2 regions of the Paenibacillus sp. 7523-1 genome follow, and region 1 is predicted to be linked to the other one. Evidence: riboswitches for the same ligand, from Rfam matches in the RefSeq annotation. Region 1 holds a riboswitch; the other holds the start of a gene.
The links. A riboswitch is a leader RNA that binds a small molecule or an ion and turns the genes downstream of it on or off. The one in region 1 is predicted to bind FMN.
Positions count from the first base shown of each region.

Region 2: linked by a shared signal. The riboswitch ahead of CHH60_RS04115 (DMT family transporter) and the one ahead of ribD (bifunctional diaminohydroxyphosphoribosylaminopyrimidine deaminase/5-amino-6-(5-phosphoribosylamino)uracil reductase RibD) in region 1 are both predicted to bind FMN.

Region 1 is NZ_NPBR01000009.1:10,037-22,357, forward strand. Features, by position in the region: gene CHH60_RS10960 (nucleoside recognition domain-containing protein) at 1-494, opposite strand, end outside; gene CHH60_RS10965 (D-alanyl-D-alanine carboxypeptidase family protein) at 590-1,777, opposite strand; gene ytfJ (GerW family sporulation protein) at 1,909-2,394, opposite strand; gene CHH60_RS10975 (DUF2953 domain-containing protein) at 2,580-3,299, opposite strand; gene scpB (SMC-Scp complex subunit ScpB) at 3,493-4,158, opposite strand; gene CHH60_RS10985 (segregation and condensation protein A) at 4,127-4,927, opposite strand; gene ribH (6,7-dimethyl-8-ribityllumazine synthase) at 5,030-5,497, opposite strand; gene CHH60_RS10995 (bifunctional 3,4-dihydroxy-2-butanone-4-phosphate synthase/GTP cyclohydrolase II) at 5,583-6,821, opposite strand; gene ribE (riboflavin synthase) at 6,861-7,529, opposite strand; gene ribD (bifunctional diaminohydroxyphosphoribosylaminopyrimidine deaminase/5-amino-6-(5-phosphoribosylamino)uracil reductase RibD) at 7,576-8,679, opposite strand; FMN riboswitch at 9,043-9,207, opposite strand; gene CHH60_RS11010 (peptidylprolyl isomerase) at 9,361-9,792, opposite strand; gene lysA (diaminopimelate decarboxylase) at 10,006-11,337, opposite strand; gene CHH60_RS11020 (spore germination protein) at 11,445-12,321, opposite strand, start outside.
Region 2 is NZ_NPBR01000005.1:130,530-142,850, forward strand. Features, by position in the region: gene CHH60_RS04095 (amino acid permease) at 1-583, opposite strand, end outside; gene CHH60_RS04100 (amidohydrolase family protein) at 1,170-2,543, opposite strand; gene CHH60_RS04105 (CGNR zinc finger domain-containing protein) at 2,717-3,289, opposite strand; gene CHH60_RS04110 (DinB family protein) at 3,452-3,955, shown strand; FMN riboswitch at 4,038-4,188, shown strand; gene CHH60_RS04115 (DMT family transporter) at 4,333-5,313, shown strand; gene CHH60_RS04120 (amidase) at 5,455-6,951, shown strand; gene CHH60_RS04125 (phosphotransferase enzyme family protein) at 7,167-8,153, opposite strand; gene CHH60_RS04130 (Ger(x)C family spore germination protein) at 8,462-9,589, opposite strand; gene CHH60_RS04135 (GerAB/ArcD/ProY family transporter) at 9,576-10,679, opposite strand; gene CHH60_RS04140 (spore germination protein) at 10,683-12,176, opposite strand.

The DNA of each region.
Region 1 (12,321 bases):
GCCATTAGCGTGGTGCCCACAATCTCTGTTGCATTGGCTGAATGGTAGTTCAAACGAATGGCAATAAGGGTGGTCGGGATAATGGTTATACTTGCCGTATTTAGTGCGAGCAATGTACACATCGCAGGGGAAGCTGTTTGTTTATCGGGGTTCAGCTCCTGCAGCTGCTGCATGGCCTTGATTCCCATTGGCGTTGCCGCATTGCCGAGACCAAGCAGATTAGCGCTCATATTGGACAAAATATAACCCATGGCCGGATGATTCCGGGGGACATCAGGAAACAAAAAGGCTACGACCGGACCCAGCAGTTTGGCTATTTTGCCAAGCAATCCCGCATCTTCTGCCATTTTCATCATCCCCATCCAGAACACAAGTACACTAATTAATCCAAAACATACGGTTACCCCTGTTGCCGCCCCATCAAAAGCAGCCTGGGTAACAACTTCAATATTTCCTTTCGCGGCTGCAAAGCCAAATCCGACAACAATCATCATAAGCCAGATTACGTTAATCAAGACGTTAAAACCTCCTCTGGAAGCGCAGTACATCGTGTTGTACCACATGAATGACGTACTATGCTTCCTGATGATTATGGAGATAACAAGTGACCTAGCACTGCCCGCCATGCAGTTGCCCATGTTGAAACTTCACCAATCTCGCCAAGAGCTGCTTCTTCTGACTTCGGCTCAGGTGGGATGTAGCTGCCTTTGCGATACACCGGGATTGAACCAATGAACTCCCCTTTGAGCTCCAGATCAATGCGCCCAGCGAGGCCGAAGGACGGATCCAGCTGCTCCTCATTCTTTTCGCTTCTGGTCTCTGATGAATTGGTCGTTAACACCAGTTTTTTGGTTACGGTCGACTTCTCACTCTCTGCAAGTGGATAAGTAAATCCACGCCCCGTAATAACATCCGTGTTAGCCACTGGCTGCTCTTTTTGAGCAATCTCCACTAAAGGGAAATTCTCAAATCCAAAATCAAGCATGCGCGCATGATCATTCCAATCATCTCCATCATTTAACGTGACGGCAGCCAGCTGCTGACCATTCCGGGTTGCGGAGCTAACCAGGCACCTAAACGCCTTTTTGGTATATCCGGTTTTCACCCCGTCAGCGCCTTCATACAATCGCAGCATTTTATTTTTGTTGTGCCAGGAGTACTCCCAACTCTCATTCGGATTAGGTGCTGATTTGTCCTCGGTAGCAACGATTCGTTTAAAAACAGGATTGTGCAGTGCATAAGCTGTTAAACGGGCCAAGTCATTGGCTGTGGAATAGTGTCCATCTGCATCAAGACCGTGTGGATTCATAAAATGCGAGTGCTTTAGGCCGATTTCCTCTGCCTTTTGGTTCATTAACAGGACGAAGCCTTCTTCCGATCCACCAACATGCTCTGCGATAGCAGAAGCGGCATCATTGCCTGACCTCAGCATTAAACCGTATAACATGTTTTCCAGTGTCATTTCTTCTCCCAATTTGAGATATAGGGATGACCCTTCCTTGGCAAAAGCAGTTGAGGATACTTTTACTTTGTCATCAAGTTTCCCTTGTTCAATGGCGACAATGGCTGTCATGATTTTGGTCAAACTGGCAATGCGCAGTTCCTTATCCCCGTCCTTGCTGTATAGGATTCTTCCGGAAGTCACATCAATGAGCGCTGCACTCTGCGCATGGGTTGATGGGCCAGGGATCGTTACTTGTGCTTCAGCCACCTGTATGAAAGGCAGAAGCAGCAGCGGTACAAGCAAACCAATCATTACTTTTTTAAACATTCGCATCAATTCATTCCTCCGGGTCACTGGAATCTTGTACTAACTTATGTTCGGACAACCTAAAGTATGTCCCATCTTTCCAAACAACAAAAATCCCTCTCACAAAAATCTGTGATAAGGGATCCAGATAAAACGGCTTAGCTGTAAGTGGTATGATCCGGTGTAACGCGTACGCCAGAGTCATCATTTTGCGAAGTATTACGCTGGAACATCCCTTGTATTCTGTCAAGAACATAAGGTGTAGAATCAATGAGTTTCTCAAACAGATGAGTGGAGTTGTCCAGTGGCACGATGTGCACGCCTTGTTTTCCAACAACTAGGAAGGCAATCGGGCGGATGGATACGCCACCACCACTACCTCCACCGAATGGTGAAGCAACGTTGGCTGAGTGAGCACTTTCAGTCTTTGCACCAGGAACGGAGCTGCCTTCTTTGCTCTTTCCATCATTCACATGGAAATCGCTGCCCCCAGCGGCGAATCCAAAACCGACTTTACTAATCGGCAGAATAACCGTGCCGTCTGGTGTTTCTACCGCATCGCCAACAATGGTATTAACATCCACCATGGCCTTGATATTCTCCATTGCGGTTTCCATTAAGCCTTGAATTGGATGATCTGACATTTGAATTCCCTCCAGTTTCAATTTGAACTAGGTTTGATCTAACCATATCATCCCCAAACCTGAACAGACTATGTAAGTCTCTGTGCAGAACAAGCAAGGAAACAGCACCCAACATTCTCGGAGACACTTCACGATTTCAGAACCAATTGAAACCGAGATACAGTAACGAACTACTCTTATCCCAATTAGCCTTGTTGTTCCTTCAATTTTTGCTTGTGTCTGCGCCGTTGTTCCCGTAGTATTTTCAGCCACATCCGCCATCCGCCGTCCACTTCTAGAACCCGGGTCATTAGCCTCACTCCTGCGAGCATAACCGCCGTAATACGAATTTTCATTTTGCAGTTCAGTTCCGTTTGAAACTCCATCTCATCTTCCCAAACAGGAACTACTTCAAGCATGGGCTGACGTTTAAATTGAATCTGATACGACAAAAAACCGATGATGATTGACTTGATGCTCCATACCCAGCCCGTAAGAATAGCGGTGTGTGCTGCATCTCCGATACCTATTCGGGTAGACCAGGACAGCTGCGTTATATGTAGACGGTTCAGCGTCTGCCTTGCCCAGATTTTGAGTGCATCCGTAGCCCTCATCATCATCTTAACGTCTTTTGCCCACTTTTTGACTTTACGTTTGTTGATACGCTCATGCCCTTCTGCTTCTCCGTACGTATGATTGACATGCTGTTCGGTTTTCACCAGGAAACCTTCTTTCATGTTACGAAAGACGATACTTGGTATTTCATAGTTAATTCGTACAATTCCGTAGAAAAGGCGGACGTTGATCCGCGCGAAATCATCGCTTTTATGTTTACGGAACGTAAAATGTACATGAACATTCGAGATGAGAACAGCGGCAAGCAGCAGTGCGGCGAACAAGCCGATTCCTCCAAGCCAAATCCACACAGGCCTTACCTCCAAGCCCTCAATTCTTTACAAGTCTAGTATGACACTCTATATAGGAAATAATTCACGGTTGACCTGAAAATTCCATTCAGGAGTTGAAATTCCCCACGTTTGCTAAAGGTTCATGGCATGCAAAAAAACCGCCACCTTATCAGGCACCGGTTTATTACTGTTTCCTATGAACAATTCGTTCTTACGAGTCCAGATCCTCGTCATGAACCTCATGATTGTTATCCATATTTTCATGATCAAAATCATTCTGATCCGTGCTTCCCAAGTCCACCTGTTGTCCATCCAGCTTGTTGAACAGCATCTGGGTCTCTTCTTCCAGATTCTCGGAGTCTTCAAACAAGCCCGGTTCCGGAAGATCTTTAAGTGAAGCAAGTCCAAAGTAGTCGAGAAACGATTTGGTTGTTCCGTACAGTATAGGTCGCCCAATCGCCTCAGCTCGTCCTACTTCTTGAATCAAATCCTTATTGACCAGTGTATGGATGGCCCGTTCGGATTTCACACCGCGAATCTCTTCGATCTCAACCCGTGTAATGGGCTGACGATAAGCTACAATGGCGAGTGTTTCAAGTGCAGCCTGAGATAACGAGGTCCGTGCAGGAGAATAAGCCAGCTTTTCAAAATACGCAGCATGCTCCGGCAGCGTTCCCAACTGGACCACTCCCGCAATTTTGAGAATTTGAACGCCTCGCCCCTGGTTCATGAAGTCAGCGATCATCTCCTCTACGGCATCTGACACCAGTTCTACCCGCTGATCCACGATCTCAGCAATTTGTTTGATGCTTAGACCTTCCTCTCCGGACAAAAAGAGCAGCCCCTCAATAATCGACTTCAATTTCGGAAAATCCATGATTCCTTGCTTCCCCTCTCCACTCCATAACGATATCCTCAAACATCCGTTCCTGATAACAGACAATCTGTTTCATCTTCATCAGTTCCAGTACAGCCAAAAATGTGACTACAATTTCATGCCGGTAAATCTGGTCATCCAGCAGTTTGGAAAATAACAGCCTTCCTCCGGGTCCCATACTCTCCAGTGCTCCAACGACATCACGTATACGATCCTTCACCGAGATCTCATCGCGCTGAATTCGTGTAACCGTTGTACGCTTCTCTGCCTTGCGCAGTGCCTTCTGAAAAGCAGCAATCAGATCCGAAGTATGCAAACCCTCTACCGGATTTGATTGGGTCTCCACAGGCATATATGGCCTCAGGTCCTCAGGCTCTTTGGAGAAAATAAGGCTCCGTTCCCATTCCCGCTCATGCAGATGACGGGCTATTCCTTTGTATTTGCGATATTCTATCAGACGTGCAATCAGCTCCGCACGTGGATCATAATCTTCTTCTTCCATATAATCATAATCCTCAAAGTCTTCAATCACCGGTGGTTTGGGCAGTAAAAGTTTGCTCTTGATGGACAGAAGCGTTGCTGCCATTACCAAAAACTCGCTCGTAATATCCAGCTCCAATTCCTGCATCGAATGCAGATACGCCATATATTGATCGGTAATATCGCTGATGGGAATATCCTGGATATGAATTTCTGCCTTATCGATCAGATGAAGCAGCAGATCCAAAGGCCCTTCAAAAGTTTCCAGTTTATATGTAACTACCGTCACTAGACGAATCCTCCCGCCAGAAAAATACAAAACCCCGCTAAGCCGCCGAATCCGATCTCCCGAATTCGTCTGCGCAGAGCAGGGCACTACATTAAATAAGCACTATTTTAGCTGTTTCGTCAAGTTCGCCATTTCAATTGCAGCCGTGGCAGCATCCCAACCTTTGTTACCAGCCTTCGTACCAGCACGTTCAATCGCCTGTTCAATATTCTCCGTTGTAACCAGACCAAAGATCGTAGGCACGCCCGTTTTGAGGTTAATGGCCGCCACTCCTTTTGCCATTTCGTTGCACACATAATCATAATGTGTCGTTGAGCCACGAATAACCGTTCCCAATGTAATGACAGCGTCATATTTGCCGCTCTCCGCCATTTTCTGTGCAATCAGCGGGATTTCGAATGCTCCTGGAACCCAGGCTACGTCGACTTCACTGTCCTGCACCCCGTGACGTTTGAACGCATCGAGTGCTCCGCTGAGCAATTTGCTTGTGATAAATTCATTAAAACGTCCTACAACCACTCCATATTTTAAACCTTCCGATACCAAATGTCCTTCAAAAAAGTTCGGCATTTAAGTCATCTCCTCTAATGAATAATGTAATGTAATTAACCGTTTGTGAGCATTTATTTTTCCATAAATTACATGAGCAAAAAGATTAGTTTTTCTCTTCGTTCTGTTCGATATCATCGAACTTCAACATATGCCCAAGCTTCGCCTGCTTGGTATGCAGGTAAAGCGTATTATCCTCGTTCTCTTCCATCTGGATCGGAACACGCTCCACCACTTCAAGACCATAACCTTCAAGGCCTTTGATTTTGCGGGGATTATTCGTTAACAGGCGAATTTGGCGAACGCCGAGATCCTTCAGAATCTGTGCACCAATACCATAATCACGCAGATCAGCGGCAAACCCGAGTTTCAGGTTGGCATCTACGGTGTCCAGACCTTCCTCCTGCAGCTTATAGGCTTTGAGTTTGTTAATCAGTCCAATGCCTCGGCCTTCCTGTCTCATATAGAGCAAAACGCCATTGCCTTCATCATTAATCTGTTTGAGGGCTGCATCGAATTGCGGTCCACAGTCACAGCGATGGGAGTGGAATACGTCGCCTGTAAGACATTCGGAGTGAACACGAACCAATACAGGCTTCGAAGAATCGATTTCACCTTTGACCAATGCTACATGCTCTTTATTGTCCACTGCATTCGTATAGGCCACTGCTTGAAACTCGCCAAAATCCGTCGGCATGCGGACAGCCACTTCACGTTGAACCAGCTGTTCCTTCTCATTACGGTAACGAATCATGTCCTGAATACTAATCAGTTTCAGGTCATGCTTGCGGGCAATTTCCTGCAGATCTGGCAGTCTCGCCATTGTGCCATCTTCCTTGATGACCTCACAGATCACACCAGCCGGATAGGAACCGCACATGATCGCCAGATCAACAGCAGCTTCCGTGTGCCCGGCACGGCGGAGCACTCCTCCGTCTTTGGCAATGAGCGGGAACATATGCCCCGGCTTGCGGAAATCACTGCTTTTGGCTTCTGGATCAATTAGACCCTTCACCGTAATGGATCGTTCATGTGCAGATATGCCTGTTGTTGTATCTTTGTGATCCACGGAAACTGTAAATGCCGTTCCATGGAAATCTGTATTTTGCTGAACCATCGGTTTCAGATTGAGCTCATCTGCACGCTGCTGCGTAATGGGAACACAGACCAGGCCTCTGCCCTCGGTAATCATGAAGTTGATTACTTCAGGTGTAGCCTTCTCTGCCAGCGCGATAAAGTCCCCTTCATTCTCCCGATCCTCATCATCCACAACAATGACGGGTTTGCCGCGCATCAAATCGTATATCGCTTCCTCTATGGGATCTAGTATGGATTGATCTGACATAAGTTCCCCTCCAGTCTCTCTTTGTAATGGTTATGTTCCTTATGCAAAGCCATGGTTGGCCAAAAACTCTTCACTGATACTTTTCGGTTTGCCAGCACCCGTCTCGGGATGTCCTTTGCCGTAATGGAGCAAGTGGTCCACATATTTCCCCAAAATATCACATTCAATGTTGATGGTATCCCCCGGCTTTTTCACCTGAAGCACCGTTTCTCCAATAGTATGGGGAATAATCGATACGGTAAACGATGCTTCTGTTGTCTTCACCACGGTGAGACTAATGCCATCGAGGGTTACCGACCCCTTTGGAATTAAATATTTGAACAGTTCGTGGTCGTCAGGTTTAATCTCAAAAACAACCGCATTCTGATCACGTGTGATCCCGCCAATGACTCCCGTACCATCCACGTGTCCTTGTACGATGTGTCCACCAAAACGCCCACCCGACTGCATCGCCCGTTCCAGGTTCACTTTACTGCCTGATTGCAGCTGACTCAGATTGGTATGACGGTAGGTTTCAGGCATGACATCTGCGGTAAATCCTCCGCTTTCCAGCGTCGTTGCTGTAAGACATACTCCGTTTACAGATACACTGTCACCAATCTTCAGATCGTCCATGATGGCGGAAGCTCCGATATTCAGGACCAATGCTTCGCCTTTTCGACCAATACGCCGAATCTGACCGACCTCTTCCACCAAACCGGTAAACATGCTGCCGCCTCCTTATGCTTATATCTTGCCTTGCTCCTTCGCTCCGTTATTCAGGCCAGACAGGGATTCCGCCTATACTGATATTATCTCCAACTTGCTCAATTTCCAGCTGATTCAATTGAATGGCCTGACTCATGCGCTCCACCCCTTCAAATCGGAAGCTTCCGGGTGTGTCGTATCCGCCCACAATCTTTGGAGCGATAAACATCAACAGCCGATCGACCAATTTGGCTTCCAGCATGGAACCATTCAACGTGCCTCCGCCTTCAAGCAGGATGGAGCCGATTTCCCGTTCTCCCAGCTTGCTAAGCGCACTCAGCAAATCCACACGTGGTCCAGGACCACAGCGAATAATTTCTACACCGTAGGCTTCCAGACGTTCGGCCGCCTCAGGGCTCGCCTCATCGGTCGTAAGTACCCATGTCGGTGCTAGTCCATCCTTGACCATCTTGGCTCCAACCGGGAGACGCAGCTTCGAATCGACAACAATTCGCACAGGACTGATCCCTTCCACTTGGAGGCGGGTGGTCAGCTCCGGATTGTCTGCGATAACCGTATCTACACCAACCATGATGCCCTGATGACGATGGCGGAGTGCATGTACGATTTCCCGTGCAGGTTCGTTGGAGATCCATTTGCTGTCTCCACTGCGGGTTGCAATTTTACCATCCAGCGTGGATGCCGTTTTTAAGGTGACAAACGGCAAACCGGTGGTAATGTACTTGATGAATTTTTCATTCAGACGTCTTCCGCGATCACGCAGAATGCCAACCTCAACCTCAATACCTTGTTGACGCAGCATGCTGATTCCTCTGCCGGATACCTGCGGATTTGGATCCTCACAACACACCACGACCCGCTTCACTTTCTCGTGAATCAAACGTTCGCTGCATGGCGGCGTCTTGCCATAGTGGCTGCAAGGCTCCAGCGTCACATATACCGTACTGCCCTCAGCATCGCTGCCAGCCATATTCAATGCGTGTACCTCCGCATGGCCCGTACCCCGCTTGAGATGACTTCCCAGACCTACAACCCGGCCTTCTTTTACAACAACACATCCGACGACAGGGTTAATCCCCGTTTGCCCCTGTGCACGTTCTGCCATATCCAACGCAAGCCCCATATAAAATTCATCATTGATCATTTCCAAGTCCGGTCACCCCACGGTTAGAATCTTAAATTATAGGCCTCCCATCGAGCAGAGAGGCGGTTATACCATATCCAAATAAAAAATCCCCACTCGAACAATCGTTCGGGTAGGGATGATGAGAGACATGTGTCACCAGCAGGATGTCGTTGATACGATTGCCAACAGCACTCCGCCATAATTCCATTTCAGGCAAGTGAAAGCAAACACATACCTAAAGAACACAATTACAGGTAAAGAGCTTCTATGATGTGGCATATGTATGGAAACCGCCGGATAACCGACATTCCCTGCACAGAAATAAAACCTCGTCTTACACTGTGCAGCAACGCATCTGCGGAATGCAGTCCAATTAGGGGCTGCACCCCTCTCCTTCTCCCATCCAGACTATACTGTCGGTTCTGGAATTGCACCAGATCAGCCATCTGCCACAGGCAGACAGGTCACGGACTTTGCAACAGTGCTGGATAGATATCCTCACACAGGTGCATCACCGCCGGTAGGGAATTGCACCCTGCCCTGAAGGATCGCTTTCGTTATTAATTGGATGTTAGCACTTTAACGCTGAAAAATCAATTGTTTTTTGTTCCTTTTTGTCACATACTAACTTTTAATAAGCAAAAGGACATAAAAAAACCGCTTCGTCTTATCAACGAAACGGCCATTTTATCGATTAGGATACGATTAAACTTCTACGACTTCAACAGTTTCCATTTTGTCGCGACCTTCGAAAGCATCAACGAACTCCATACCTTTGGTTACTTTACCAAATACAGTATGTTGTCCATCCAGATGCGGCTGTGGCTGGTAGCAGATGTAGAACTGGCTTCCACCTGTGTTACGGCCTGCGTGTGCCATAGCAAGTGTTCCGCGCTCATGTTTGTTCGGGTTGATCTCACAGTTGATTGTGTATCCTGGGCCACCAGCACCCGTTCCGTTAGGGCATCCGCCTTGTGCGACGAAGCCTGGAATTACGCGGTGGAATACAAGACCGTTGTAGAAGCCGGAGTTAGCCAGTTTCTCAAAGTTTGCCACTGTGTTTGGAGCTTCTTGATCGAACAGGTCGATTAGAACTTCTCCGCCGTTTGCCATTTTGATTTTCGCTTGTTTCGCCATATGTAAATGACTCCTTTCGTATTGACCATCGTTAGTGGTGCCATCCTGCATGACCCTGGGCCAAGCTCTATAGCACTTTTCTTAGTGTACACCGAAACGAGTCCAACCGCAAAATAAACCGCAATTTTTTTCAAAAATGTTGGGCTTGGAGGCAAAAAAAAGACAAAAAGGAATGTTCCTTTTTGTCTTTTTACTATTTAGTATTTCTTAACATTAACGAGTTACAGGCTGTTTAGCGATACGCTCAGGCACGAGGTCATTCTGAATGATGTCCTGGTACGTTTCGCGACGTACAACCACATCACCTTGGCCGTCTTTGACAAACACGACTGCCGGACGGCGAATCCGGTTATAGTTGCTTGCCATGGAGTAGTTGTACGCACCTGTGCAGGCAACGGCAAGCAGATCACCGCTCTGAACTTTAGGCAGGTCCAGATCCCAGATCAACATGTCGCCGCTCTCGCAGCATTTGCCGGCAATCGATACGGTCTCTTGAGCAGACTCATTTGCACGGTTGGCAAGTACAGCTTCATATTTGGATTCATACAGTGCCGGACGCGGGTTGTCCGTCATGCCGCCATCCACTGCGACATATTTGCGCACACCAGGGATGTCTTTGCTCGTACCAACGGTATACAGCGTTGTACCTGCTTCACCAACGATACTACGTCCTGGTTCAACCCAGATTTCCGGAACGTCATATCCAATTTGGGCAAAGTGATTTTTGACCGCATCTGTGATGGCTTTTACGTATTGTGCGACTTCAAGCGGAGTATCCCCTTCTGTATAGCGGATACCGAATCCACCGCCCAGGTTAACCACTTTGAACGCTACGTTAATACGCTCATATACGCTTGCAGCAAATTCAGCTACACGCTGAATCGCCATTTGGAAGCCTTCCACCTCAAAGATTTGAGAACCGATGTGGGAGTGAACACCCAGCAATACAAGGTTGGACTGTTTGGAAGCCAGCTCAATCGCTTCAAATGCTGTTCCGTTACCGATATCGAATCCGAATTTCGAATCTGTTTGACCAGTAGAGATATATTCATGCGTATGCGCTTCAACACCAGGCGTCACACGAAGCAGGATGTTCACTTGACGATTTTTCTCTGCGGCCACAGCCTGCAGCAAGTGCAATTCATTGAAATTATCCACAACGAAGCAGCCGATCTCGGCATCAAGTGCCATTTCGATCTCTTCCAATGTTTTGTTATTGCCGTGGAAATGAATGCGTTCAGCAGGGAATCCTGCTTGCAGTGCTGTAAATAGTTCACCGTCCGAAACCACATCCAATGAGAGCCCTTCTTCCGCAGCGAGAGCACACATTGCCATTACGCAAAACGCTTTGCTTGCATATGCGACTTGGAAACCAAGTCCAGAAGCACGGAATGCATCCATGTATTCTCTGCAGCGATCGCGAACCAATTGCTCGTCCACAACATACAGTGGTGTTCCAAATTGTTCTTTCAAGACCGTTGCATCTACTCCGCCAATTTCCAGATGTCCTTGAGCATTTATTTTACTTGTACCATGTAAATACATAATCAGCATTCCTCACTTTTTTATATACTGGAACAGCTTCTTCTATTCCAATGATTTTACACCAGTATATCAAATTCGTCAGCGAGAAGAATGGATTTTTAGGCAGATCATTTGTGTTTTTTACTTTTTCGCTTTTCACCGTCCGGATCGTCGGACATTTTTGTGTTATCTCTTGTTTTGTTGAATGATGGACGTTTCTTACTTTCAAGCAGAGGCATACGGAACAGGAAGTTCCCCAAGGCCTTTGCATTAAACGGTATAAACGGCCATAAGTAAGAGGAATTATAGGACCGATGTATGGTCAGCGCTATCACAAGCAGTGTTGTACCTACCACAAACCCCGGCACCTTAAAAATGGCAACAGCGATCAGCAGGAACAGCCTCACCAGCCGATTCGCAAGCCCAAGCTCATAGCTTGGTGTGGCAAACATACCGATGGCAGCAATGGCCATGTACAGAACCACTTCATTGACAAAATATCCTGTTTTTACAGCGATATCCCCGACCAATATTGCTGCAATCAAGCCCATTGCCGATGCAAGAGGTGTAGGGGTATGAACTGCCGCCATACGTAACAAATCGACCCCAAGTTCAATCAGAAGGAACTGCAAAATAATGGGGAGCTTCACATTCTCTTGGGGACCTATAAAATCCAGCCCCATCGGTTTAAGCGCAGGATCAATCACCATCAGCATCCACAGCGGCAGCAAAAACAACGAGATTAAAATGCCGGCAAAGCGGACCCAACGCAAGTAAGTCCCCATAAACGCAGTCTGCCTGTTCTCTTCTGCATGCTCACACAGATCGAAGAAGGTTGTAGGCAAAATCATTACACTTGGCGATGTATCAACAAATATGACGACTCTTCCTTCAAGCAGGTGAGATGCGGTAACATCTGGCCGTTCCGAGTACCGGACCAGAGGGAATGGGTTCCACCCCTTATTGATTATCGCTTCCTCCAACTGTTTATCCGCTGCGGGTATG
Region 2 (12,321 bases), on a different contig from region 1:
TAATTTTGATCGCCACCATTATACCATTGGCACGGGCTGCCTCCTTGACTCCACGGGTGAGCAGGAAGGTGATCAGTAACGTGATGGCTGCTGCGGTAACATCGAAATAGGTCCCCTTTTCAGGATTGTATGCACTGCTCAGTGCATACGGAAGCTGTAATCCGAAGCCTGACAGCAGCGACTGAAAATAACCGGACCATCCGCTGGCCACTGCCGCGCTGGCAAATCCATACTCCAGAATCAGATCCCAGCCAAGAATCCAGGCAATGACTTCACCAAAGGCAGTGTAACTATACGTGTATGCACTCCCTGAAGCAGGTACGCTGGATGCGAATTCGGAATAACATAGTGCAGCGAATGCACAGATGATGCCTGCAAGCAAAAAGGAGAGCACTAATCCAGGACCAGCATAATTTGCCGCTGCGACTCCTGTTAATACAAAAATCCCTGTACCGATAATTGCTCCTACTCCAAGTGTTGTTAAGTCCAAAGGACCTAGTGCCCTCTTTAACGCACTATTTTCTTCTCCGAAGGCAAGTGGCTTTTTCCGAAGCAGCGAAGATCGTTTCTGATTCTCTGACATAGACATGTTCCTCTCATTACAAACGTAGATTGAAGTATACCTTCCTAGCTGCTTCATCTCGATCTGTTCTATAAAAAAGTCGTTTGTTCTATATTACCGATCACCTACAAAAATCTATCGTATTCTACACGTTGTCGCGTTGATATGCTAAATTTATTTTTGATCACTGTACTATTTTGTGCTTTTGAGGCGAATAATATCATGAACTGATGGATAGGTCGCAAAATGAAAATCGATTTAAAACAAAACTGCGTATAATTTATATTATGCGCAGTTTTTTAAGTGCTTTTACAAGAGCATAAATCACTTTAACCCGTTGTTATAAGCATCTTCATAAATAAAGGGCTTTTTCGTCTTTTTCTGCTGTCACTTCGCGCCAAAATTCGTTTGAGAGCTACCTCTCCCCCTCCCTGCTCTCGTCTATAGTTGACTTCCTTTTGTTTAGATATAGAAAAAGGCCGCTACATTTAGCGGCTCCTTTCAATGCGATATATTCTTGTGTCATACAGATGTCTCTCGACAATTGATTTTGACTAAACGATTTATACGAGATCTTTACTCCCAGCCTAATTCGCTGCCCGATCCTTTAAGAAAATACAATCCGATCCGCATCAGACATCCGATACTGTGTTAATAAATATTGCTTACTTTCCATCGCTTTGTTTCGAATGTCGTCCAGGTTCACATGCAGCAGCTTACCATTTTGCTTCACAAGTTTTCCTGCAACAAAGACCGTGTCCACATTGGATGGATTGGCGAATTGCACAACAGCACCGATCGGATCGTGAACGGGGAACAAATTCAGATCGGTTGTGCGAATCATAATCAAATCGGCTTCTTTTCCCGGTGTAACTGAACCTGTTTTCCGCTCCAGCCCTAAAGCCTGTGCACCAGCCGAAGTTGCAAACCGCAGTACCTGACTCGATTGTAAACTCAGCTCTCCAGGCATTTCGCCTTGCGCAAGCAATAACTCGTTCGTTCTGGAACGCTCAGCTTGCAACGCAAATTTCATCTGTGAAAACATGTCTCCACCTGTCGAAGTCACCACATCCACTCCAAGCGTTGGCGTACCACCATGTTCCAGAAAATATCCTGTAGCAGGATAGCCATGTCCCATCATCATCTCTATTTCAGGCGTAACTGACAAAGAGGCTCCATTGTCTGCCAGCATTTTGAATTCGTCCATGCCCATCGTATTGCCGTGAACGACATTTATACGCGGGGTAAGCAGCCCTGCCTCGTACATTCGGCTAATGGAACGGTCTGCAGATCCCCAGCTACCAAACCCGACATGCATTGAACAAATTGCATCCAGTTCTTCTGCGAGCTGAATGTCCTGCACCGTTGTATCCCAGTGGCTAAACTCTGGGCCGCGAATAGCTAGTCCATACGTGACCAATTGGTCACTAGAGGAAAAATAACGCTCCTTCACCCCTCTGATATTCTCCGGGTATGAAAGGGTACTTTCCCGATTCCAATAGGCGGTTTCCCCTGGAACACCGTGAGCAAAGACAGCTCGGACCCCTGCATCCTGCAGCCCACGAATAAGTCCATCGGTATGATCAGGTGAATATGGCATGCTCCAATCAAGTACCGTCGTCACACCCGCGTTAAGCGCTTCCAAAGAACCTAGAAGATTGGCAATGTAGCTGTCCTGTGGTCGAAGCTTGCTTCCCATGGCACCATAGTACAGATTTTGCAAATACACAGGCAGCGACCAGTTCGTTCCAGCTGTTTTCACAAGAGATTCCCACATATGCCGGTGTGTATCCACCAATCCAGGCATGACAATCATGTCTGATGCGTCGATCACCACAACATCTGCATCGGACACCTCGATATTCGGTTGAACGGCTGCAATCAAAGAGTCCTGAATAAGTACATCTGCCCTGTTAAACTGACCAATACGAGCATCCATCGATAATACACAACCGTTTTTCAATAGATAACCTGTCCCCATGAGACACCTCTCCAATCGTAATGGTTTGTAAAATGATCTGATCCGCATTGCTTGTCCTTACATATGATTTGTGACTATATTTTCGCTAGTATATAACCATTATATACCGATTGTTAATATTTATCAATTCTGAACACCAAACGACTATCTATAGTGATGTTGTTCTTAAATTGTTAAACTTCATTCTTTTTTTCGCTGGATTCCAGCTTACGTTTCGCTCGAAAACGCCTCACCTTCATTAGATTGCCACACATTTTATCATCGCAATATTTCTGTGTCCTACTCCGAGTATCGTCATAGAAGACCCAGCGGCAGTCCGGGTTGTCACAGCATCGAATTCTCTTACCTTCGCCCTCTACCAGTGTCAGGGCAAAGTCAGCAGCGACCTCTGCCATCACCTGAAACCAATGTGCATGGATGGGAACCAGCTTAACATCCAGTCCTTGATCCTGTGAGATTAGTCGTCTGATCACCCCACCACTCCGCATAAAGTCATTTAACCATGCTTGATCTTTCTCCGTTAGGGGCGTTCCCGCTGACAAACGGATAGCCAGAGACTGTAACTCATCTCTAAAGCTTCTCATGGTGGATTCCTCTTCAGTCGATGCAGGCACTTGTGCCTCTAATTGCCAACGATTCAAGAAATCCTGCTGCCAGCTTGATTTTCCCAGTCTGTCTTCAGATCGATTCCCGCCGCGCCAATCATGATAGTCGCTATTCACAAAATCTGTCCATAACCTATCCATCTATACCCCCACTAATGTAACTATCTAAATCAAATAAAGATGGTTACTTTCTTTTGAATTGTGTTATATTAATTGTAACCATTTCAAACCATATTAGCTAGTTACAAGCATGAAGACGCAAGTCATGAGATGAGTTCCACTAGAGAGGAATGAACTTTAAAGATGACGTCTGTTACAACCGCATTAGATGTGTTGGTTATTCAAAAAGAAGATACCTGGGATCAATGTAACTGGATCGTCCCATTGTCGAAGGCGCTTGAAGGGCTAACCGCAGAGCAAGCAGCTTGGATCCCTCCTTCAGGAGGACTGAGCATATGGCAGCTGGTCAATCATATGTATTATTACAACGAGCGGATCTTAGAGCGGCTTCAAGGTCAGGTTCCATCTGTACCCGCTGCCGAATCGAATGAAGCTACGTTTGGCAGTCCAGGTGATCCCTTGGACCAAGTTGGCTGGAGCCAACTTGTGGAGCGAACCACTAAGGTGGCAGAGCAGTTGCACGATAACCTGGTTAATTTACAGGATTCCAGACTCGAAGAAGCTTATTTGGATTCCGAACAAAACTGGGCTCAAACGCTCGCCCGCTGGGTTCTTCACGACGCTTATCACGCCGGTCAGATTGTGCTTTTGCGCAGGCAGCAAGGAAGCTGGAACATCATCTTCTAAAAAAATGCTTGAACTGCTAGCGCTTACAGGAATAAGATGAAATTATTAATGTTACAACTTGTACTATAACCTATAAATTGAATAGGATCTTCGGGGTAGGGTGCAATTCCCAACCGGCGGTGATGTTCCTTCAGGAACCAGCCCGCGACTCGCTGTTAACTGCTTAAGTTATCAGCGACTGACTTGGTGTGACTCCAAGGCCGACGGTACAGTCCGGATGAGAGAAGATCAACACATGACATACCGCCTATGGGAAGGTTTCTTTCCTGACGATATGTTCATGGATGAGCCCCCGTTTATTTGGTGTATGCCAAAACGGGGGCTTTTGTCGATTTTGCCAACTGAAGATTCCGTGTTCTGACGAAGGAGTCCTGAATATGGAAAAGACACAGCATGCATCAACTGTTTATCGCAAGGAACGAAGCAATACCGGATTTTGGCTCGTTGTTCTCGGTGCAGCCCTATGGGGCGTAGATCCATTGTTCCGCATCATTTTGCTGCAAACAATGACCTCTACTCAAATTGTACTGGTGGAACATATTATCGTGAGCTTAATCGCTATTCCCGTCTTATGGAAATTCCGCGCTGACCTGAAACAATTGCGAGCCCGCCACTGGATCGCCGTTATCTTTATCTCATGGGGCGGCTCTGCACTGGCAACAGTTTTATTCACGCTCGCATTGACACACAATGATCCGAATACCGTCTTGTTGCTGCAAAAAATGCAGCCTATCTTCGCGATTGTTTTAGCTAAGATCTTACTGAAGGAAACACTGCCGCGCCGCTTCGGTTGGTTATTTGTTGTTGCTCTTATTGGAACTTATCTGCTTACATTTGGGTTTACACTTCCGCTTGGAAACTGGAACAATTGGATTCATGCGGGCAGCCTGCTGTCACTTGGCGCTGCTGCCTTATGGGGCGGCTCCACGGTGATGGGCCGACTGATGCTGGGGCAAACCCGTTATGAGACGGTCACCTCCCTTCGCTTCGTCGTAGCTCTGCCCTTGCTGATCTTCATGACCTGGAACGAAGGTGCAGCGTGGACCTTGCCATCCGGTGCTGGAGAACAGGCAGCTGTTGCGCTCAACATTCTGGGGCAGGCGCTATTGCCAGGTTTACTGAGTCTATTGCTATACTATAAAGGTCTCTCGTCCACCAAAGCTTCCGTGGCCACACTGGCTGAGCTGAGCTTCCCAATGGCGGGTGTGCTTGTGAACTGGATTGCATTCCGGACGCTCATCACATGGGAACAACTGCTTGGATTCATTCTCATCTGGATTGCTTTGTTCGCTATATCCAAACAGCAGGAACGATCTTCCACTGCTGCAGACGCAGCTCCTAAGCTTCGGACAGAGTAATAAAGATCTTATTTATATCTTAAAGGCACTGCACATCCTTCTGGATCGGCAGTGCCTTTTGTCTTTTTATAATTCCAGTGGTACGATGACATATGGACAGCTATTAATACTATTTCATATTTTCGGAGAGGAACGATCGTCATGTCTTCATTTTCATATACGTCCTATGATGCCATAGGTCTTGCTGAACTGGTTCGCTCACGGGAAGTTTCCCCCGTTGAGTTGCTGGAAGCGGCTTATGCTCGCCTAGAAGAAGTTAATCCGCAGCTTAATGCGGTCATTCGTACATATGAAACACGCGCACGTGAGGAAGCCGGCTACGTTCGTCCAGGTGAACAGCCTTTTGCAGGCGTTCCATTGCTCCTCAAAGACATCTCGCAATCGCTGGAGGGGGAAATTCTGACTTCCGGTTCCCGCCTTCTCAAGGATCATCGGGCTTTGCGCAATTCTAACTTTGTATCCAGACTCCGGGATGCAGGCTTTGTTATTATTGGACATACGAACACACCGGAATTTGGCCTCAAAAATATTACTGAGCCTCGTCTTCATGGTCCGAGTCGCAATCCGTGGAACACGAATCATTCACCCGGGGGTTCAAGCGGCGGTGCAGCCGCAGCTGTTGCTTCGGGTATCGTACCTATGGCCGGAGCCAGTGATGGCGGGGGTTCGATCCGGATTCCAGCCTCCTTCAGTGGACTATTTGGACTAAAACCTACTCGGGGACGGACTCCTGTTGGACCAGGTGTAGGCCGTCAATGGCAAGGTGCATCCATCGACTTCGCGCTATCCCGGACTGTGCGAGACAGTGCCGCCTTACTGGATACTCTGCAGGTCATTCAGCCTGAAGCCGCGTTTCATGCCCCGCTCTTTCCGGGCAGTTACTTGGCCGATATGAACTATCCGCACCAACGCAAACTAAAGATTGCTTATACCACGGATTCACCTGTTGGCACCCCTGTCAGCGAGGATGCAAAGGAAGCAGTGTACAAGCTGGTTCGGTGGCTGGAAGAACAAGGTCATCACGTGGAGGAGAAATTGAGTCCGGTCAACGGTGTTCGGTTGATGGAGAACTATTATATGATGAACAGTGGTGAAATGGCGGCGATGATCGCCTCCATGGAGCATGCGTTGGGCCGATCTTTGACATCGAGCGATATGGAAATTGAATCCTGGGTGCTGGCTGAGGCAGGCAAAAAGGTATCGGCTGCGGAATTCGTTCACAGCCTTGCCGAATGGGACGTGGCTGCCGCACAGATGTCTACGCTCTTCGAGCGATACGACTTCTATATCACACCCGTTAATGCCTTTCCTGCACCAAAGGTTGGAGAGCTAACTCCTCATGAGGAGCAAATTCAGCATCTGATGCAGATTAGCGAATTGGACAAGGTGCATCAGCAGCAATTGATCTATGAAATGTTTGAGCCAAGTCTCACCTACACTCCCTTCACCCAACTCGCTAACCTGACAGGCCAGCCTGCGATGAGTGTTCCGCTGCACCTCACAGCTGATGGCTTGCCGATGGGCGTGCAAGTTATGGCAACCAAAGGGCGTGAAGACTGGCTGCTCCATCTAGCTGGCCAGTTGGAAGCATCCGGACTGTGGATAGGAATGAATGGAAACCCACTTTTCCCTGTCTAAATTAAAAAAAAGGACAACGAACTAACTCCGCGACCTATTGAGTATATTAAGAGTCACGGAGTTAGTTGTGTGTTCGATTTTATGGTAACAATAACATTGCGTTATGCATGTTTGTCCAATTTTTAGATCCGAATTAGGCACACCTATTTCAGGTTTTCCAATTTCGCACGCAATCAGTTTACATAATATTTATTATGTTCGGAGTTAGAAAATTCTTAAATTTTAATGTCACATCCGTCAAAAGGTACATGTCGTTCAATGAGCTTAACAGCATTATCGATTGCGTTTCGTTGTTCTTCTGTAAGCCGGCTTTCATCTCCATCCCAATCACCTAACCACCAGAAGAACGAACAAATATTGCGGTATTCCATAAACATAGGAATCGTCTTGACCCACCGTTCAGATAAATCATTTTCTTTTCGATATCCCATTAAAAATTCATATAAGAACAGGTGAGCAAATTCATTTTTGGCACAACGATCTTCTTTTTTCACTCCCCACCAAATAGCATGAGTGGCTGCAATTGCTATGTCTAGTGAAAACCAACCGAAGATACTATCGTCAAAGTCAAAGACAGTTATTGTTTCATTCTGAATAACAAAATTATAAGGATGAAAATCATGATGGATTAACCCAAACGCTTCTTTGTCCCTTGGAAGGATATCAATTTGACGCTCCATGGAGATCCATTTGTCACGAAGCACTTTATAACGACCCACCTGCAAATTAGGGTTATTGTTGCCTGACATGCTCCAGGAATCTCTGCTTCCATTGACCTCCGATGATTCATACGTTTTCGAAAGCCGATGCATCATCCCCATGGTTTCTCCCCAGTTTCTGAATATTTTTGGATTCCAGTACTGATCACTATTCTTATCAAAGAAACTGCCTGTAGCTGCTTCAAAAGCAGTAGCAATATACCACTTATTATCTTCTTGGCAAACGGCTGTAAATTGATTTTTCGATGTTTGAATGGGTAACGCAGCACGTACTCCCTTCTTCACTAAGTATTGGATCCAGTCTAATTCAGCTTTTATTTTCTCCTCATATTCCAATGGTTTTTGAGTTATACGTAAGTAATAAGATCGATTACGTTTAGTAAACCGATACACATCGTTCGTTGAGTTACTTAGAAAAACAAGAGTATGTACATGAAAATCAAATGAGTTCGCAAATTTTAACAATATGCTCAAGTTCACCATCTAGAGCCCCTCCAACTTATCTAAATTCCCAACAGATACAAGTAAACAATATATAAGATTTATGGAAAAATATAGACTTATATTTACTCTTGTTTTAAACTCATAATTAGGTAAGGTGTTATTTTTCTTTATAGAATACATATACAACAGAGTATCAGGACTGATGTAACTCTGATCGTTCTTAAGGACGAAACCTTTTTCTACACAACAAAAAAAAGTCACTGCTTAGCGGCTCTTTATGCAAACGACATATAACTCCACTCCTCAGAACCATACGAACGGCCATGGATACATTGTCAGTTGTCAGATTACTCCACTGCCCCGGTGGCAGCGATTCGAAGATCAACTTCGACATCAAACTGGGCACGGGATAGCTCTTTTCCCCATTGGTCCTGCACTTCCTTGTACAACGGGTACTGAAAAGCCCGTGCATAGAACCCGAAACCGACAGGGTCTATTTCGTGCTGCTGGAATTTTTTAATGAGCTTCTCAATGGCTACTTTCATTTCCTCGCTCAATTTTTTCCCCATGTTTTTGAAATTATCCTGAAGTTCAAATTCAAGAAACTTTTCCGTGATAGCAATAGTTGATTTTACTTTTACCTTGTATCGAAATTTCCCGTTCTCATGAGAAGATTTAATCTTTACTGAGGTGCCTCCTAGCGTAAAACTTACTTTATCTATGTTATACGGAACTGTTTGTTGGAGTTTATCTACAGGATAAGTGAGACTGATTCCGGGTCCCGCCTCCCTTTTCAAAATTTGAAGAAGTGAAGTTTCCTGATAGGTCAGGGACGTTTGGTACTGAGCTTGCCTAGATAGGAGAGTCGTTCCTTTAAGTATGATCTTGTTATTCTCAATCTTGATTTCCGAGATGGCAGGGGTCATCGCCCGGTCGTACAATTGTCGATGCAGCTCTTGCGCAGTTGTTGAGACCGTAGTCGAAATTTTGCTTCCTGATTCGACAATCGCTTTTAAAAACATGAGTATTGGCGGCTGATCCTTCGATTGAAAGTTAAAAATATCCGAAACTGGGCCATCAACTGCGATGATCCTGTCGGTAATCGTATTTCGCGGATCACGAAAGGTCACATCCAATACTTTAAACCAATCTTTATATTTAAGTAATTCTTTCCCTACAACAATGACCTGAAAATTCCGTCCTCCTACCGAACCTGGAAATTGAGCATCCTGCTGATTCTTGGACGATCTTAATCCCTCAGCTAACCCTTGCGCTTCGCGGCTTTTCTTTTGAATGTCTTTGCTGAATACAGGGGCGGAGACATAATAATGGAGCTTTTGGTCTTCGACATCCAAGCCCAATGCCAATGGTACGGTAGCATCTTCCAAATTGGTTTTTCCACTTCCGCACCCTGTGATTGAGCACACCCCTATGCAAACTACAATAAAAATACCCGTTTTTTTAACCCATTTCATGTTTGTTTCCCCCCTTCCATTTGTTGAAAATAACGACATACAAAAGAATGGCTGCAGGCAATACGAATTCCATCACAAATCCGATGAGATTGAGTGAATTGTTGATTTGTCCAGCTGCCATAAAACTCGGGCGATAGATGAAAAAACTGATCTGTATCACAATACACCATACAGCAAGGTGAATATTGTCCTTACCTTTTCCCAGCAACGAGGCAGAGCATCTGGAAACAATGTGCATGGAGGGAATCCAAATACATGAGAAGATAAACAGATAAAATGCAATAAACAACACTTCGACCCGTTCAATAAATTGAAATTCAATAGACTTCAAAATACTAATCACCGGATCATTGTATTCTCCGATCTCATCAGGACTAAAATAAACAAAACAAATAATGGTGATCCCCAAATATGCCAGGCAAGTCAGGGAATTGGAGATTACCATAGCAGTCATAGCCTTTTCCTTTTTCACCAAATGAGGGTACAGAAACAAAACCAGTACAATACCCAGCAAGGGATAGATCATGATTTTTATGGAAGTAAATATGGGAAGCCAACCCTCTTTAAATAGTGGGAGCAAGTAAAGCCAGTGAGCACGATTCAGCGTTGACACATAAACCAGGGGAATCCACATGGAGAGCATCGAAACAATTTCGGTGTACCGCCCGATCACCTGAAATCCATGCTGCGCAATCTGGTAGGTAGGAATCAGAAGCAGAAAGGCCAGAATATAAATTAACGTCGTCGGCATCAACCAGAGTTTAATGACCAGCGTAGCAACCGCGTAACCGTCATATGCGAGCAGCAAAAAATAAATCATAAATAGAAGAGTAATCAGTTTTGCCGCCCACCGGCCCATATAACGCTGAACTAATTCAAGTATTGTACTGTCCGGATTATGTTTCATTAATTTCACCATTGCTATGGAGGCTAACATGGCGAGCCCCCATCCTAAGAAGACCGTCATCCAACCATCCGTTCCAGCATGTCTTGCAAGCTCTCTTGGAAGAGCCAGGAAGGCAACACTGATCTGGAAAGTAGAAATGATAAGGATGAATTGAAGCGTCGTTATCGGGCGATATGTCTTCATCTACTAATTCTTCTCCTTCCATTCCCTGCTATTTCCTTGTCGTCTTGTCTGGCGTGATCGCGTGCTGATCGGGCGCGTGTTCATCATCCATAACGGCAACCGGAGTAAGGTATCCTTCCAATCTACAGGTCTGAATGGAGCAATAGGCGTACTATAAGAAGTGTTAAGTGAATTTAACGTTATTAATCTGCCGATTATGGTCATCATGCCGACTACCAGTCCAATGAACCCGAACCAGGTGGCGAAAACCATCATCATAAAACGCATTAATCGCACAGCAGCAGCCATATCCTGATTCGGAATAATAAATGAGGATATCGCTGTGAACGCGACTACGATAACCATGACATTGCTAATCAAACCAGCCTGTACAACCGCTTGACCAATGACAATACCTCCAACAATGCCCACCGTCTGACCAATTGGAGCCGGAAGTCGAACCCCTGCTTCCCTTAGCATTTCAAGAGTCAGTTCCATGATGATTGCTTCCACAAAAGGAGGAAACGGAACCTGGCCCCTGGATTCACCAAGCGTTAACAACAGCTTCATGGGTATAATTTCATAATGAAATGAAATAACGGATATGAAAAAACCCGGCAGAAAGATAGCGACAAAAAAAGCAAAAATACGCAATGATCTAAGAAATGACGAGATGGACCATCTGGAACTGTAATCATCAACCGTTTGAAAAAAGGACATAAACGTAACTGGAGCTACCACTACACTGGGCGAACCATCAACGACCACGACACACCGACCTTGCAATATTTGCGAGGCAGCAGCATCCGGTCTTTCTGTCGTGATGATCTGAGGAAGCAAAGCGAGCGGTTGGTCTTCAATAAACTCAACTAATTCGCCCGTATTAATAATGGCGTCTACATCGATGGATTGAATGCGTTCTTCAAGAACTTTTACAACCTCAGGATCAACTACATCCTCCAAATAAAGCAACGATACGGCCGTCTGGCCTCGTGTCCCAACGATATACCGTTTAAGCTTTAATTCCTTGTCCGCGATATAGCGTCGAATTAAGGCTACATTTTGAGAACCGTTTTCTATAAATCCCTGATGCGCCCCTTTCAGTGAAGGCTCTTGCTGAGGGTCTTCAATTGCACGCTGGGGAATACCTTTCGTATCCAGTACATAGGCGTCACTTCGCCCTTCAATAAAAAGCACACTATAACCGATCATAATGGAACGTTTGAGGTCCTCCCACTTAGAATAAGGCTTTACATACCCCACTGTTGTGATGAAGTCTTCCGACGGGTTACCGGACTCTAGCTGAAGCGGAGCAAGAACATCATGATTCAGTATCGTTTTGTCAGTCATTTCGTCCATGTATATGATGGCAGCTTGTTCACCGGTTTGTTTAATGTATAGCTTCCGAATGATCAAGTCGGGAGTATTCGTAAAGATTTCTTGAATTCTGGCGGTGGATTCATTCAAACTTGGTGTGATGCTATCATCTTTCGGAATTGTGCCAGATGGTTCGCTCATTTTCTCACTCCACTCCCTTCTTCAAGCAGCATTTCCTTATTATGACGATTATTCACGTGTATATGCATTTTGCTTTGGAAAGACAGACTCCAAACTTGAACCAAAAAAAGTCGCTAAACTTAGCGACTTGTAGTTGTGTAACATT